2 linked regions of the Plantactinospora sp. BC1 genome follow. The protein of the gene in region 2 binds, or shares a complex with, the protein of the main gene of each other region. Links are inferred from orthologs where the notes say so. Each region holds a gene or a part of one and is shown on either strand. Other genes may lie near its edges. The genes, in order: C6361_RS32385 and C6361_RS15080.

What was found.
Region 1: the proteins of C6361_RS15080 (region 2) and C6361_RS32385 are in contact, whole or in part, in a solved structure (PDB 8BNU), measured with the Escherichia coli proteins. The link is inferred for Plantactinospora sp. BC1 from one-to-one orthologs.

Annotation. Positions count from the first base shown.
Region 1 is NZ_CP028158.1:7,365,097-7,372,949, forward strand. Bases 2,628-5,431 are described here. They hold C6361_RS32385 (acetyl-CoA C-acetyltransferase), read right to left. Parts: upstream 4,774-5,431; coding sequence 3,481-4,773; downstream 2,628-3,480. Other genes in these bases: C6361_RS32375 (MFS transporter), read right to left, coding at 2,628-2,668; C6361_RS32380 (transcriptional regulator), read right to left, coding at 2,671-3,234; C6361_RS32390 (3-oxoacyl-ACP reductase), read left to right, coding at 4,831-5,431. Outside these bases: purB (adenylosuccinate lyase), read right to left, coding at 1-763; C6361_RS32370 (uL11 family ribosomal protein), read left to right, coding at 878-1,309; more of C6361_RS32375, read right to left, coding at 1,355-2,627; more of C6361_RS32390, read left to right, coding at 5,432-6,189; C6361_RS32395 (MaoC/PaaZ C-terminal domain-containing protein), read left to right, coding at 6,189-7,112; C6361_RS32400 (polysaccharide lyase family 1 protein), read left to right, coding at 7,365-7,853.
Region 2 is NZ_CP028158.1:3,497,824-3,505,770, forward strand. Bases 2,261-5,158 are described here. They hold C6361_RS15080 (3-hydroxyacyl-CoA dehydrogenase NAD-binding domain-containing protein), read left to right. Parts: upstream 2,261-2,608; coding sequence 2,609-4,708; downstream 4,709-5,158. Other genes in these bases: C6361_RS15075 (acetyl-CoA C-acyltransferase), read left to right, coding at 2,261-2,553; C6361_RS15085 (radical SAM protein), read left to right, coding at 5,057-5,158. In the rest of the region: UDP-glucose 4-epimerase GalE, read right to left, coding at 128-1,165; more of C6361_RS15075, read left to right, coding at 1,354-2,260; more of C6361_RS15085, read left to right, coding at 5,159-6,580; C6361_RS15090 (bifunctional 2-polyprenyl-6-hydroxyphenol methylase/3-demethylubiquinol 3-O-methyltransferase UbiG), read left to right, coding at 6,570-7,325; C6361_RS15095 (hypothetical protein), read left to right, coding at 7,377-7,947. UniProt on the Escherichia coli protein: Catalyzes the formation of a hydroxyacyl-CoA by addition of water on enoyl-CoA. Also exhibits 3-hydroxyacyl-CoA epimerase and 3-hydroxyacyl-CoA dehydrogenase activities.

The sequences.
Region 1 (7,853 bases), 3.9 Mb from region 2 along the record:
CCAGGCTGCTCGGCGCGGCGGCGGTCTGGGCCAACGCGGAGATCACGTCGAAGTCCAGCGAGCGCGGATAGACCTGACCGACGCTGTCCAGCACCCGGCGGAACCCGAGGTGCTCGGCGACCCGGCGCTCCAGCTCGGCCACCCTGGCCGGGTCCCCGTCGAAGAGGTCGAGCTGGTCGGCGGCGGTACCGACCGGACCCTTGATCCCACGCAGCGGATAGCGCTCGATCAGGTCGGTCAGCCGCTCGTAGGAGATCAGCAGCTCCTCGGCGGCGCTGGCGAACCGCTTGCCCAGCGTGGTCGCCTGGGCGGCGACGTTGTGCGAGCGGCCGGTCATCACCAGGTCGGCGTGCTCGACGGCGAGCCGGGCCAGCCGGGCCAGGGCGGCGACCACCCGGTCCCGGACCAGTTCCAGCGAGGCGCGGACCTGGAGCTGCTCGACGTTCTCGGTCAGGTCCCGGGAGGTCATCCCCTTGTGCACCTGCTCGTGCCCGGCCAGCGCGCTGAACTCCTCGATTCGGGCCTTCACGTCGTGCCGGGTCACCCGCTCCCGGGCCGCGATCGAGGCGAGGTCGACCCGGTCCAGCACCCGCTCGTACGCCTCGACCGCGCCGTCCGGCACCGGCACGCCGAGGTCGCGCTGCGCCCGGAGTACGGCCAGCCAGAGGCGGCGCTCCATCCGGATCTTCTCCTCCGGGGACCAGAGGGCGGCCAGCTCGGCCGAGGCGTACCGGTTGGCGAGGACGTTGGGGATGCTGGTCACCCCGCCATTGTCTGCCATCCCGACGGTTCCGCTTCGGACGGGTGCCCGGGATCGGACGGGTGCCCGGGAAATGGCGTTGACCCTCCAGTCGCTGGAATCCATAGCTTCGCCGGCATGGCACCGCAGAAGAAGATCAACCGCCAGCTCACCCTGGAACTCGACGCCGGCAACGCGGCGATGGTCGACATCGGCAAGATGCTCGGCCCGACCGGCGTCAACACCCGGCAGCTCAAGCTCGACTACGACGCCGCCACCGCGGCCCAGCGCGGCGAGATCGTTCCGGTGGTCGTCACCGTCTTCGACGACCGGTCGTACGCGCTGCGGCTCAAGACGCCGCCGACGGCGTACCTGATCCGGAAGGCGCTCGGGCTGGCCGGCGGCTCCGGACGGCCCGGCTCGCAGACGGTGGCCAAGATCTCCCGTCAGCAGCTCCGGGAGATCGCCGAGCGGAAGTTGCCCGACCTGAACACCGAGGACGTGGCGGCGGCGATGCGGCAGGTCGCCGGCACGGCCCGCTCGATGGGGGTACTCGTCGCCGACGACTGAACAGCGTCGGCCGGGTCCGGCACCGGTGCGGTGGGTGCGGCGGCGCTAGCCGACCTTTCCCGCCGGAGCCGGCCCCGGTGCCGTCGACGGAGCAGCCGGCAGCACGGGTCCGGTGGGTCCGGCGTCCTCGGCACGGGCCGGAAGCTCGGTCGAGAGCCGGCGTACGCCCGGATCGGCCAGCATGCCGAGTACCGCCACGAAGACGACCCCGGCGGCGACCAGCAGCGTCGACTCGTTGCCGATGGTCTCGGCCACCGGGCCGATCGTCATCTGGCCGAGCGGGATCGCCAGGAAGGAGCCGAGCGCGTCGTACGAGTAGACCCGGGCGAGCTTGTCGGCGGGGATGTTCCGCTGCATCGAGGTCTCCCAGGCGACCGAGAACTGCTCGACGGCCACCCCGGCCACGAACGCGGCGGCGATCAGCACGGCGACGGACGGTGTCCAGGCCAGCCCGAGCAGCAGCAGTACGTCGGCGAACATGCAGAGCACGCCGAGCCGGAGCAGCCGGCGTACCCGGATCCGGAGCGCGACCAGTGCCCCGGCCACCATGCCGGCGGTCTGGGCGGCGAGCACCAGGCCCCAGGCGGGTCGGCCGATCGTCTCGTCCGCCACGGCGGGGCCGAGGACGTTGACCGAGCTGGCGTAGGCGAAGTTGATCAGCAGGAAGCCGAGTACCACCACCCAGACCCAGGAGCGCGCGACGAACTCGGTCCAGCCCTCGCGCAGTTCGCGGACCGGGTTGGCCCGCTCGGTGCGCGGGGCGGCGACGGCCTGGACGCGTACCCGGGAGAATGCCAGCCCGGCCAGCGCGAAGGTCGCGGCGTCCACCAGCAGCCCCCAGCCCGGTCCGACGCCGGCCACCAGCACACCGCCGAGCGACGCGCCGCCGATCATGGCGGCGTTGGTGCCGAGCCGGTTGAGCGCGTTGGCCGACTGGAGCAGCTCGGCCGGCACGGTCTGCGGGACCAGTGCGGCGGCGGCCGGCCAGGCGAAGGCGGCCACCACGCCGTTCACGGCGGCGAGCGCGACCAGCGCCGGGATCGTCGCGGTACCGGTCAGCACCAGCGCCGCGACCGCGCCCTGGGTAAGCGCGGCGAGGGCGCAGGAGACCACCATCACCGTCTGCCGGGGCAGCCGGTCGGCGAGCACGCCGCCGAAGAGCAGGAACAGCACGTGGGTCAGCGACCGCGCGCCGACGACCAGGCCGAGGTCGCGCACGCTGCCGGTGAGATCGAGTACGGCGAACGCCAGCGCGACCGGTGCGACCGCGTTGCCGAGCATGGTGGCGGACCGGCCGATCGCCAGGTAGCGGAAGGGCCGGTGCCGCAGCGGCGCGAGCGCGCCGTCCCGGGTACCCATGGTCAGTCCTCCATCCGGAAGAGCGCGACGGTGGCGCTCACCCGGTGAGTGCCGGGGGTGTGCGCGGGCCGGGCGGCGTGGTGCAGCCGGGCCGACGCCTCGGCGATGGTGTTCCGGATCTCGTCCCAGGTCTCGGGGTCGATCCAGAACTCGGCGTCGGTGAGGAAGTTGCCCGGGCCGGGCCGCAGGTGATGCGTTCGGCGGCGCAACTCGGCGGCGAGCGCGTCGTAGAGCAGCCGGTGGTCGGGGGTGGCCGGGCCGGCGGCCAGCCCCGACCCGGGCCGGTCGCGCTGGCTCGCCGGGTCGTAGCGGTAGCGCTTGGCGGCGCCGCCCCGGATGCGTTCCTCGCCGGCCACCTCGATCAGGCCGGCGGCCAGCAGGTGCCGCAGGTGGTAGCTGGCGTTGGCGTGCGTGAGGTCCAGTTCGCGGGCGATCTCGGCGGCGGTGAGCGCCGACGCGGTGAGCAGGGAGAGGATCCGCATCCGTACCGGATGGGCCAGCGCCCGCAGCCGGACGGTCGGATCCGGCGCGTCGGCGTCTGGATCGTCGTCAACCCCCAAAGACATGTTTGGGAGTGTAGGGGATGTCGGCGCGAGGCGGGGTGGCCATCCTCGCCGCAGAGACTGTCGAGCTGCCCCGCTTGTGCTCCCGCCGCCAGCACCCCCCGCCAGCACCCCGCTGACGACCGCCACCCGGCCATGCCGACGCCTCGACCCGGACACCGGAGGCGTTACGACGCAGGGTTAGCGCGTCTGGTGTCCAGGTCACCGATTCCGGCGGTCGGCTTTCCGGCGGGCTGTCGCCCGGCCAGCTCAGCGTTCCAGGATCGCCACCACGCCCTGGCCGCCGGCCGCGCAGATCGAGATCAGCCCGCGCCCGGAGCCGCGCTCGGCGAGCAGCTTGGCCAGGGTGGCCACGATCCGGCCGCCGGTCGCGGCGAACGGGTGGCCGGCGGCCAGCGACGAGCCGTTGACGTTCAGTTTGTCCGGGTCGATCGACCCCAGCGGGGCGTCCAGGCCCAGCCTCTCCTTGCAGAACTCCGGCGACTCCCAGGCCGCCAGGGTGGCCAGCACCTGCGAGGCGAACGCCTCGTGGATCTCGAAGTAGTCGAAGTCGGCCAGGGTCAGCCCGGTCCGGGCGAGCAACCGGGGTACGGCGTACGCGGGAGCCATCAGCAGCCCCTCGTCGCCGTGTACGAAGTCCACGGCGGCGGTCGTCGACGCACCGAACCAGGCGAGTACCGGCAGGTTGTGTGCCCTGGCCCACTCCTCGGAGGCGAGCAGCACCGTCGACGCCCCGTCGGTGAGCGGTGACGAGTTGCCGGCGGTCATGCTGGCGTGCTCGGCGTCCGGTCCCCGGGTGCCGAAGACCGGCTTGAGCCGGCCGAGCTTCTCCACGCTGGTGTCGGGGCGGAGGTTCGCGTCCCGGGTCAGCCCGAGGTACGGGGTGACCAGATCGTCGAAGAACCCCCGGTCGTACGCGGCGGCGAGCCGCTGGTGCGACCGGACCGCGAGTTCGTCCTGGGCCTGCCGGTCGACGTGCCACCGCCGGGCGGTGACCGCCGCATGCTCGCCCATCGACAGTCCGGTACGCGGCTCCGCGTTGCGCGGGATCTCCGGCCGGAACGGCTGGGCCGGCCGGAGCCGGCTGGCGGCCCTCAGGCGCCCGCCGAGGGTACGGGCGGCGTTGATCTCCAGCAGGGTGCGCCGCAGTTCCTCGTTGACGGCCAGCGGCGCGTCCGAGGTGGTGTCCACGCCACCGGCCACACCGACGTCGATCTGACCGAGCGCGATCTTGTTGGCGACCAGGATCGCCGCCTCCAGGCCGGTGCCGCAGGCCTGCTGGAGGTCGTACGCCGGGGTGCGCGGGTCGAGCCGGGAGCCGAGTACCACCTCCCGGGTGAGGTTGAAGTCCTTCGAGTGCTTGAGCACCGCCCCGGCGGCCACCTCGCCGAGCCGCTCGCCGGCCAGGCCGAACCGGGCGATCAGCCCGTCCAGGGCGGCGGTCAGCATGTCCTGGTTGGACGCCTTGGCGTACCGACCGTTGGAGCGGGCGAACGGGATCCGGTTGCCTCCGAGGATCGCGACGCGACGTACGGCTTCCATGGTGACGCCTCCAGAACGCAGGGTTGTTCCTACCTTACCCGCGAGTAGGCTTCTCTCATGAGTGACAGGTACGCCAGCTTCGCCCACACCGGTCCCGGCCGGGCGCTGGTCAAGCGCCTCGGCCTGCCCGACCCGCCCAAACTGCGCCGGTACCGCCCCGGTGACCCGCTGACGCACGGCCCGGTACGCCTCGACGCCGCCTCCGGCGGCCGCCTGGTCGAGCCGCTCGGCAAGCTGCTCACCGCCGCCGGGGTGGAGATCTCCGACCCGGCCACCACCCGGGCCGCCGAGGACGACGGTCGGGTACCCCCGCAGGCCGCCCTCCTCTACGACGCCACCGGCATCACCGACTCGGCCGGGCTGCGCGCGCTCTACGACTTCTTCCACCCGCTGGCCCGGGCGCTGCACCCGTCCGGCCGGGTGGTCGTCTTCGGCACCCCACCGGAATCCTGCGCCACCCCACGGGAGGCGACCGCCCAGCGCGCCCTGGAGGGGCTGACCCGGAGCATCGGCAAGGAGTTCGGCCGGGGTACGACGGCGCAGCTCGTCTACGTCGCGCCGGGTGCCGAGCGGGCGGTCGAGTCGACCCTGCGCTTCCTGCTCTCCGGCCGTTCGGCGTACGTCTCCGGGCAGGTGATCCGGATCGGTCCGGCCGAGGTGCCGGAGGTCGACTGGGCCCGCCCGCTGGACGGCAGGATCGCCCTGGTCACCGGCGCCGCCCGGGGGATCGGGGCGAAGGTCGCCGAGGTGCTGGCGGCGGACGGTGCCCAGGTGGTGGCGCTGGACGTACCGGCCGCCGGTGACGCGCTCGCCGAGGTCGCCAACGCCGTCGGCGGTACGGCGGTACAGCTCGACCTGACCGCGCCGGACGCGCCGCTGCGGCTCGCCGACCACCTCGCCGACCGGCACGGCCGGGTCGACGTGCTGGTGCACAACGCCGGGATCACCCGGGACAAGACGCTCGGCCGGATGCGGCCGGACTGGTGGGACTCGGTGCTGGAGGTCAACCTCACCAGCCAGGAACGGATCAACGACGTACTGCTGGACCGGGGGCTGATCCCGGCCGGCGGGCGACTCATCGGGGTCTCGTCGATCGCCGGGATCGCCGGCAACCGGGGCCAGACCAACTACGCCACCTCCAAGGCCGGGGTGATCGGCCTGGTGCACTCGATGGCTCCGGTCCTCGCCGAGCGCGGCATCACCGTGAACGCGGTCGCGCCGGGCTTCATCGAGACCCGGTTGACCGCCCGGATCCCGCTGGTGCTCCGCGAGGCCGGCCGGCGGATGAACAGCATGGCGCAGGGCGGCCTGCCGGTCGACGTCGCCCAGACGATCGCCTGGTTCGCCTCGCCCGGCTCGGCCGGGGTCACCGGCAACGTGGTCCGGGTCTGCGGTCAGAGTCTGCTGGGGGCGTGATGTCCGAGATGCCGAACGAGACCGGGGGCGGTACCCCGGTCGGGCCCGGGAGCGCGCCGGAGGGGTCCGGGGTCGAGTTGGCGGCGCTGCCGGCCGCCGGGCCGCTCTACCGGCAGGCGGCGATCGGGCTGGCCCCGAGGTTCGGGGCGGCCCGGCGTGCCGACCGGCTCCCCGGGACCGAACTGCTGGTCCGGGCGGTCACGGTCGACCGGAACCACCTGGCGGCGTACGACCGGGTGTGCGGGTTCCGGCTCGCCGACGCGCTGCCGCCGACCTATCCGCACGTACTCGCCTTTCCGCTGGCGCTGCGCCTGATGAGCGCGCCGGAGTTTCCGCTGCCGCTGGTCGGCCTGGTGCACGTGGCGAACCGGATCACCGCGTACCGCCGGATGGACGCGGCGGAGCCGCTGGACCTGGCGGTACGCGCCGTCGACCTGCGCCCGCACGACCGGGGCCGGCAGTTCGACGTGGTCTGCACCGCCTCGGCCGACGGGGAGGTGGTGTGGCGCGGGGTCTCGACGTACCTGCGGCGGGAGCGTACGGCGGCCGGCGGCCGGCGCGACTCGACGGAGCAGCCGGCGGCCCCGGCCCCGACCGCGCTGTGGCGGCTGGACTCCCGGGTGGGCCGGGACTACGCCCGGGTCTCCGGTGACCACAACCCGATCCACACCTCGCGGGTCGCCGCCCGGCTGTTCGGCTTCGCCGGGCCGATCGCGCACGGCATGTGGAGCAAGGCCCGGTGCCTGGCGGCGCTGGAGGGGCGGCTGCCCGACGCGTACACCGTGGAGGTGGCGTTCAAGCGGCCGGTGCCGCTGCCCGGTACGGTCGCGTTCTCCGCCGCCCCGGGCTGGAGTTTCGGGCTGCACGACCCGTCGCGCGGCCGTGCCCACCTGCTCGGCGAGGTGACCGCGACCGGGGTCTGATCCGGTGTGATCCGGACTGATCACGCTCTCGGGCGAAGCCCGACAGGACGGAACAAACATCGAGATTTGTCGTTGACACGACTGATGTGCATCGATAGTCTTCGCTTGATGCTGGAAAGCGCTTTCCAGCATCCCCGTCCCCCAACAAGTGCGCCCGGAACGGCCGGCCGCACCGTCCATCCTCGCTGGCGGCGCCCGCGTCCCACCCGCGACCCGGCCGCCGAGGTGGATCACTTCCGCTCGGAGGTATCTGTGTCCAGCACCGAAACCACCACGTCCCAGCGCGTACGACGGCTCACCCGGACGCCACTGCTCGCCGCAGCCACCGCCGCCGTACTCGTCACCACCTCGATGGTCGCGATGCCCACCGCGTCGGCCGCCTCGTTCAACATGCAGGGCTGGGCGACCCAGTGCGGCGGCACCACCGGCGGCGGCAACGCCTCCCCGGTGACGGTCACCAGCGGCAGCCAGCTGGTCAGCGAGATGCAGGCCAGCGGCGCACGGGTGATCCGGGTCTCCGGCAGCCTGTCGATCAGCGGCATGCAGAAGGTCGCCGCCAACAAGACCATCATCGGGGTGGGCAGCAACGCCGCCATCACCGGTGGCGGGCTCAACGTCGCCAGCGTCAGCAACGTCATCATCCGGAACATCAACTTCCGGAACTGGAGCGACGACGCGATCAACGTGCAGTACTCGACCCGGGTCTGGATCGACCACAACAGCTTCAGCAACGGCTCCGAC
Region 2 (7,947 bases):
GCGGCACAGCCTCCGGCGGGCCGGGCGGCGATCAGCGCCCGAGACGGTGAACCGGGCGACGGTCGGCGGCCGGCAGAGTCAGCCGGGGGCGCCGGTCAGCGGCCGAGACGGCGAGCCGGGGCGGCGGTCAGCGGCCGCCGGAGGAGTGCAGGTGCAGGGCCGGCCGGCGGATGCCGAGCAGTTCGTCCCGGATCCGGCACCACTGCACCGCGTGCCGGATGCCGTCGGCGACGGAATACTCCGGCTTCCAGTCGAGCAGCAGCCGGGAGCGGGTGCTCCGGGTGAACGAGCCGGCCGCGTCGCCGGGGCGGGGCGGTGCCTCGCGGGTGCGTACCGGCCCGACCGCCTCGGTGAAGGCGGCGACGAGTTCCCGGACGGTGGTGCCGTCCCCGGTGCCGAGGTTGACCGCCTCCACCGACCGGTCGCCGCCGGGCGGCAGGATCTCGTCGAACCGGCGCAGCGCGCAGACGTGCGCCCGGGCCAGGTCCCAGACGTGGATGTAGTCGCGGATTCCCGAGCCGTCCCGGGTGGGCCACTCGGTACCGGTGATCAGGAACTCCCCGCCGTCGGTCCAGGCGTCGATCAGTTTGCCCAGCGCGTGCGTCGGCCGGGGCAACTGGAGGCCGGTACGCAGCCGTGGGTCGGCGCCGATCGGGTTGAAGTAGCGCAGCGAGAGCGCCCGCAGCCCGGTGGCCTCGGCGGTGTCCGCGAGCACCGTCTCCATCATCGCCTTGGTCCGGGCGTACGGGCTGGCGGGCGCGAGCGGTGAACTCTCGTCGACCGAGAGGTCGGCGCCGGTCCGGTAGATCGCCGCCGAGGAGCTGAAGACGAAGCGGGTGATCCCGTTGCGGATCACGTGGTCGAGGAAGTCGAGCGACTTGGCGACGTTTTCCCGGTAGTAGCGCAGTGGCTCGCTGACCGACTCCGGCACCACGATCAGCGCCGCCGCGTGCACCACCGCGCCGATCTCCGGGTGCTCGGCGAAGATCCGGTCCAGCAGCCCGCCGTCGGAGATGTCGCCCCGGTAGAAGGTCCGTCCCCGGGTGAACTCGACCCGTCCGGTGCAGAGGCTGTCCAGGATCACCGGCTCGATGCCCTCGTCGAGGCAGGCCGAGGCGATGGTGCTGCCGATGAAGCCGGCACCACCGGCGACCAGCACCTTCACCCGTACTCCTGGCTGATTCGGAAGTTTTTTCGCTATTGCTCGGCGTTTAGCCGTCAATAGCGGGATTACGGAGCATCCAGCCGGACGATATGTGGTCCGAGCCACACGGGGGGCGCAAACGACAGTAGTTACTGGCTAGTAGCATCCGAGGTACCGCCCACCCGGGCCCCTGCGGCAAGGAGGCTCCAGTGCCCCGTGAAGTTCGGGATGTCGTCTTCGTCGACGGCGTCCGCACCCCGTTCGGCAAGGCGGGTGGGATGTACGCCCACACCCGCGCCGACGACCTGGTGATCCGCTGCATCCGCGAACTGCTGCGGCGCAACCCGCAACTCCCGCCGGAGCGGGTCGACGAGGTGGCCATCGCCGCCACCACCCAGATCGGCGACCAGGGCCTCACCATCGGCCGTACCGCCGCGCTGCTCGCCGGGCTGCCCAAGACGGTGCCCGGCTACGCCATCGACCGGATGTGCGCCGGGGCGATGACCGCGGTCACCACCGTGGCCGGCGGGATCGCGATGGGCGCCTACGACGTGGCCATCGCCGGTGGCGTCGAGCACATGGGCCGGCACCCGATGGGCGAGGGCGTGGACCCCAACCCGCGGATCCTGGCCGAGAAGCTGGTCGACCCCTCCGCGCTGGTGATGGGCTCCACCGCCGAGAACCTGCACGACCGGCTCCCACACATCAGCAAGGAGCGCGCCGACGCGTACGCGCTCGCCTCCCAGGTCAAGACCGCCAAGGCGTACGCCAACGGCAAGCTCCAGCCCGACCTGGTGCCGGTGGCGACCCGCGACCCGGAGAGCGGCTGGGGACTCGCCACCGCCGACGAGGCGCCCCGGGAGACCTCGCTGGAGAAGCTCGGCACCCTGAAGACGCCGTTCCGCCCGCACGGCAAGGTCACCGCCGGCAACGCGGCCGGACTCAACGACGGGGCCACCGCCAGCCTGCTCGCCGCCGAGGACGTCGCCCGGGAACTCGGGCTGCCGGTGTCGATGCGCCTGGTGTCGTACGGCTTCGTCGGGGTCGAGCCGGAGGTGATGGGCTACGGCCCGATCCCGTCGACCGAGAAAGCGCTGCGGATCGCCGGGCTCTCCATCGACGACATCGGCCTCTTCGAGCTGAACGAGGCGTTCGCGGTGCAGGTGCTCGCCTTCCTCGACCACTTCGGCATCGCCGACGACGACCCCCGGGTCAACCCGTGGGGCGGGGCGATCGCCATCGGCCACCCGCTCGCCTCCTCCGGGGTACGGCTGATGACCCAGCTCGCCCGGCAGTTCGCCGAGCACCCCGAGGTCCGGTACGGCATCACCGCGATGTGCATCGGCATCGGCATGGGCGGCACGGTCATCTGGGAGAACCCGAACTGGGAAGGCGGCGACGACAAGTGAGCGCGAGGAGTGAGCCGGTTTTGCGAGCCCCGCAGTCCGATCGGAAGGTGGCGCAGTGACGGTTCCGCGTAACCCGAACGAGGTGGTCACCCGTTCGCTGCTCCGGCTGGTGAACCTGCCGGGGCTGGACCGGCCCGCCGCGCTGATCACCCTGGACAACGGGTTCGACCACACCAAGCCGAACACCTTCGGCCCGGCCGGACTGTCCAGTCTGGACAACGCGATCACCGAGGCGCTCGCCGCCGAGCCGGCGTTCGTGGCGGTGACCGGCAAGCCGTACATTTTCTGCGTCGGCGCCGACGTCACCGGCATGCCGCTGCTCGCGGACCGCGACCAGGCCCGCGAGATCGGCCGGCTCGGCCACCGGGTCTTCGGCCGGCTGCGCACGAGCGCGGTGCCGACCTTCGCCTTCGTCAACGGCGCCGCGATGGGCGGCGGGCTGGAACTGGCGCTGCACTGCCACTACCGGACGCTCTCCGGCGGCGCCGCCGCGCTGGCCCTGCCCGAGGTCTCCCTCGGCCTGGTCCCCGGCTGGGGCGGCACCCAACTGCTGCCCAACCTGATCGGCATCGCCGGTGCGGCCCAGGTGGTCATCCAGAACCCGCTGATGCAGAACCGGATGCTCAAGCCGAAGCAGGCCGCCGAGCTGGGCATCGCGGACGTGCTCTTCGAGCCGGCCGACTTCCTGGAGCGCTCGCTGGAGTGGGCCGCGCAGGTGGTGCGCGGCGAGGTCCAGGTGACCCGGCCGGAGGTCGACCGGGAGATGTGGGACGGCGTGCTCTACTTCGCCCGGCAGACGCTCGACGAGCGGCTGCACGGCGCGGTCCCGGCCGCGAACCGGGCGCTGGAGCTGCTGGAGCTGGCCCGCGAGGCGCCGGACGCGCCCGCCGAGGGCGACCCGGACGGGCTGCCCAGGGGGATGGCCGCCGAGGTGGAGGCGCTGGCCGAGCTGGTCTTCAGCGAGGAACTGCGCAGCGGGCTCTACTCCTTCGACCTGGTGCAGCGCCGGGCCAAGCGACCGGTCGGGGCGCCGGACAAGGGCCTGGCCCGGCCGGTGACCAAGGTCGGCATCGTCGGCGCCGGCCTGATGGCGTCGCAGCTCGCGCTCCTCTTCGCCCGCCGGCTCCAGGTCCCGGTGGTGCTCACCGACCTCGACCAGTCCAGGGTGGACAAGGGCGTCGGCTACGTGCACGCCGAGATCGACAAGCTGGTCGGCAAGGGCCGGCTTCCCGAGGGTACGGCCGCCAAGCTGCGCGGCCTGGTCAGCGGCTCGGTCGACAAGGGCGTCTTCGCCGACGCCGACTTCGTGATCGAGGCGGTCTTCGAGGACCTGGCGGTGAAGAAGCAGGTCTGGGCGGAGCTGGAGAAGATCGTCTCCCCGGAGGCGGTACTCGCCACCAACACCTCCTCGCTCTCGGTCAGCGCGATGGCCGCCGACCTGGAGCACCCGGAGCGGGTGGTCGGGTTCCACTTCTTCAACCCCGTCGCGGTACTGCCGCTGCTGGAGATCGTCCGGGGCGAGCGGACCGACGACGCCACCCTGGCCACCGCGTTCGCGGTCGGCAAGGAGCTGCGCAAGTCCTGCGTACTGGTCGCCGACGCCCCGGCGTTCGTGGTCAACCGGGTGCTGACCCGGTTCCTCGGCGAGATCTTCGCGGCCGTGGACGCCGGCACCCCGCCCGAGGTCGCGGATGCCGCACTCGACCCGCTCGGCCTGCCGATGCGCCCGCTGGCGCTGCTCCAGCTCGTCGGGCCGGCGGTGGCGTACCACGTCGGCGGAACGCTGCACGCCGCCTTCCCGGACCGGTTCGGGGTCAGCGAGAACCTGCGGCGGATCGCCGAGTCCGGTAAGCCGCTGGTGGTCGACGGCGACGTCAACCCGGAGGTGGCCGGGCTGCTGGAGGTCGGTTCCGCACCGTTGACCGCCGAGCAGGTACGCCAGCGGGCACTCGACGCGCTGGCCGAGGAGATCCGGCTGATGCTGGACGAGGGTGTGGTCGCCGAGCCGCAGGACATCGACCTCTGCATGATCCTCGGCGCCGGCTGGCCGTTCCACCTCGGTGGCGTCACGCCGTACCTGGACCGGACCGGCACCTCCGAGCGGGTCACCGGCCGCCGGTTCCTGCCCCCGGGCGTCGCGAGCCTGCCCGGCTGAGCCGACCCGGCCACGATCGCAGGTGATCAGGGACCTGTCCCGGCGAGTCGCACGGCGCGCTGTGCGACCTGGTCCCTGATCACCGCGATCTGCCCGGACACCGCTGGTGTCCGGCGGTGGCCTGCCCGACCGGGCGGGGGCGCCGGCCGGGCAGGGCTCAAGATTCGCTTACCGGACTGAACTGCCACTGGACGTGGACTGGATTCGTCCCGTCGGGAGGACCCCGGAGGACTCCGGAGGACCCCGGAGGCCCACGGAAGCCCACGGAAGCCCCGACGGAGGCATCCTTCACGGAGTCTCCACGTCCGGAACACAGTCGCCCCGCACCGGTTGCCTAGCGTCGCAGGCATGCGCGTCAAGCTGATCCTGCCGGCCCTGACCGAGGCGACCAGCCCGTTCTTCCGACCGATCAAGTACTCGCTGTTCCCGCCGCTGGGCCTGGCCACCCTCGCCGGCTATCTGCCGGAGGACACCCAGGTGAGCCTGCACGACGAGCACGTCGAGCGGCTGGACCTGACCGACGATCCCGTCCCGGACCTGGTGGTGATCCAGGTCTACATCACCTCGGCCCGCCGCTCGTACGAGATCGCCGACCACTACCGGGCCCTCGGCGCGTACGTCGTCCTCGGCGGCCTGCACGTCACCGCGCTGCCGGACGAGGCGGCGGCCCACGCCGACACGATCTTCCTCGGTCCGGGCGAGGACACCTGGCCGCAGTTCCTCGCCGACCTGCGCCGGCGCGAGCCCAAGCCCCGGTACGTCTCCACCACCCGGACCCTCGCCGGCCTACCCCCGGTACGCCGGGACCTGATCGCCCGGCACCGCTACCTGGTACCGAACTCGATCGTGGTCTCCCGGGGCTGCCCGCACCACTGCGACTTCTGCTACAAGGACGCCTTCTTCGAGGGCGGGAAGTCGTTCTACACCCAGGCGGTCGACGACGCGCTGGCCGAGATCGAGCGGCTCCCCGGCCGGCACCTCTACTTCCTCGACGACCATCTGTTCGGCAACCGCCGGTTCGCCCGGGCCCTCTTCGACGGGATGGCCGGGATGGGCCGGCTCTGGCAGGCCGCCGGCACCGTCGACGCGGTACTCGCACCGGACCTGCTCGAACGCGCCGTCGACGCCGGGCTGCGCAGCCTCTTCGTCGGCTTCGAGACGGTCAACGACGGCAACCTGGCGGCGACCCGCAAGCGGCAGAACGTCGGCCGGGACTACTCGGCGGTGGTACGGCGGCTGCACGAGCACGGCGTGATGGTCAACGGCAGCTTCGTCTTCGGGCTGGACGACGACGGGCCGGACGTCTTCGACCGTACGGTGGGCTGGGCGGTCGAGCAGGGGGTGGAGACGGCAACCTTCCACATCCTCACCCCGTACCCCGGCACCGCGCTCTACGACCGGATGGTCGCGCAGGACCGGATCCTGCACCGGGACTGGGACCGGTACGACACCCGGCAGGTGGTCTACCGGCCGAAGGGGCTCACCCCGAGCCAGCTCACCGACGGCTACCACCGGGCCTACCGGGACTTCTACCGCTGGCCGGCGATCTGGCGCGGAGCCTCCACGAAGGAGAGTCTGCGCGGCCGGCTGCGGCACGTGGCGTACGCGGGCGGCTGGAAGAAGTTCGAGCCGGCCTGGCACACGCTGATCCGGGCCGGCCAGGTGCTGCACGCGCTGCCGCTGCTGGAGGCGGTGCTCGGCGGCTTCGGCGAGCGGGCGTCGGGCCGGGGCACCGGCCGAGGCACCGGCCGGGCGGACACTGACGCCGTCGGTCCGGGCGTGGGTGCGGGCGTCGGTCCGGCCGGCGGGGGCGGGGCGAATCCGGTTGCGCCGCCGCTGGTACCCGTCGAGATTCAACGGCATGGATCGTGAGACGACGAGCCGGAACCGGGTCGCCTGGGAGACCGCCTCCGGCAAGCACGTCCGGGAATACCAGGACCTGCTCCGGCAGGCCCGCGACGGCTCGTCGCTCTTTCCGGCCGAGGTCGCGCTGCTCGGGCCGCTGCTGCGGTCGGCGCCGAGCGTCGTACACCTACAGAGCGGGCACGGCCTCGACGACGTCGCCCTGGTCCGGGCCGGGGCGCGCGCCGTCTGCGGCGTCGACTTCAGTTCGGTCGCGGCCACCGCCGCCGCCCGCCGGGCCGCCGAACTGGCGCTCCCCTGCCGGTACGTCGTCGGCCGGCTGCCCGGCGCCCCGCTGCGGGACGGCTGCGCCGACCTGGTCTACACCGGCAAGGGGGCGCTGATCTGGATGCCCGACCTGACCGCCTGGGCCCGGGACGTCGCCCGGCTGCTCCGCCCCGGCGGCCACCTCTTCGTCTACGAGGGGCATCCGGCGGTACCGCTCTGGAGTTGGGACCCCGACGAGCCCCGGATCCGACCCGACCGCAGCTACTTCGGCCGGTCGCACGTCAACGACACCTTCCCGGCGAACGGCGCCGTGGAATGGCAGTCGACGCTGGGCGAGGTGGTCAACGCGGTACTCGGGGCCGGCCTCGAACTGCGCCACCTCGCCGAGTTCCCCGAACCGTTCTGGCGGCCGGACGGGGTCTCGGCGGCCGCCTGGCAGGGTCGGCTGCCGAACACGTACGCCCTGCTGGCCCGGCTGCCCGGCTAGTGCCCTGACCGGAAGCGTCGATGGTGTCGGTCAGGGCACTACGCTCCCCTGATGCGTCCGGAAGCCGTACTCGAACAGACCAACTGGCGGGCACTGGCACACAGCCACGGGCCAGCCTGGCCGGAGACGCCGCGACTCCTGGCGGGGTTACTGACCGGTGACCGTGACGACGCGCGGCGGGCTCTTTCCCACCTGTGGGAGGAGTTGTTCCACCAGGGCACCATCTACGAGGCGACACCCGCGGCGGCCCGGTTCGTCGCCGTGGCGCTGGCCGATCCGCGGGTCCGGGCCCAGCCCGGCCCCAGCCGCGAATATGGCGACGGACCGCTGCGGGCCGCACTGCTGCTCTGGCTGTCCCAGCTCGGATACGCGATGGGTGTCCAGTGGCGGGAATGGTTCGGCGATGACGCCGCCGGCGGCGAGAACATCGGCGGCCCGCTCCGCCCGATGCGGCAGCGACTCTTCGCCGTGGTCACCGCCTGCCTCGACGATCCCGACGGGAACGTACGCGACGCCGCCCTCATCGCCGCCGTGAACCTGGCCTCCGCACCCGAACTCACCCCGCACCGCGCCGCCCTGTCCGCCCGCGTCGGAGCCGCTGTCGCCGCCGACCCGCACTGGC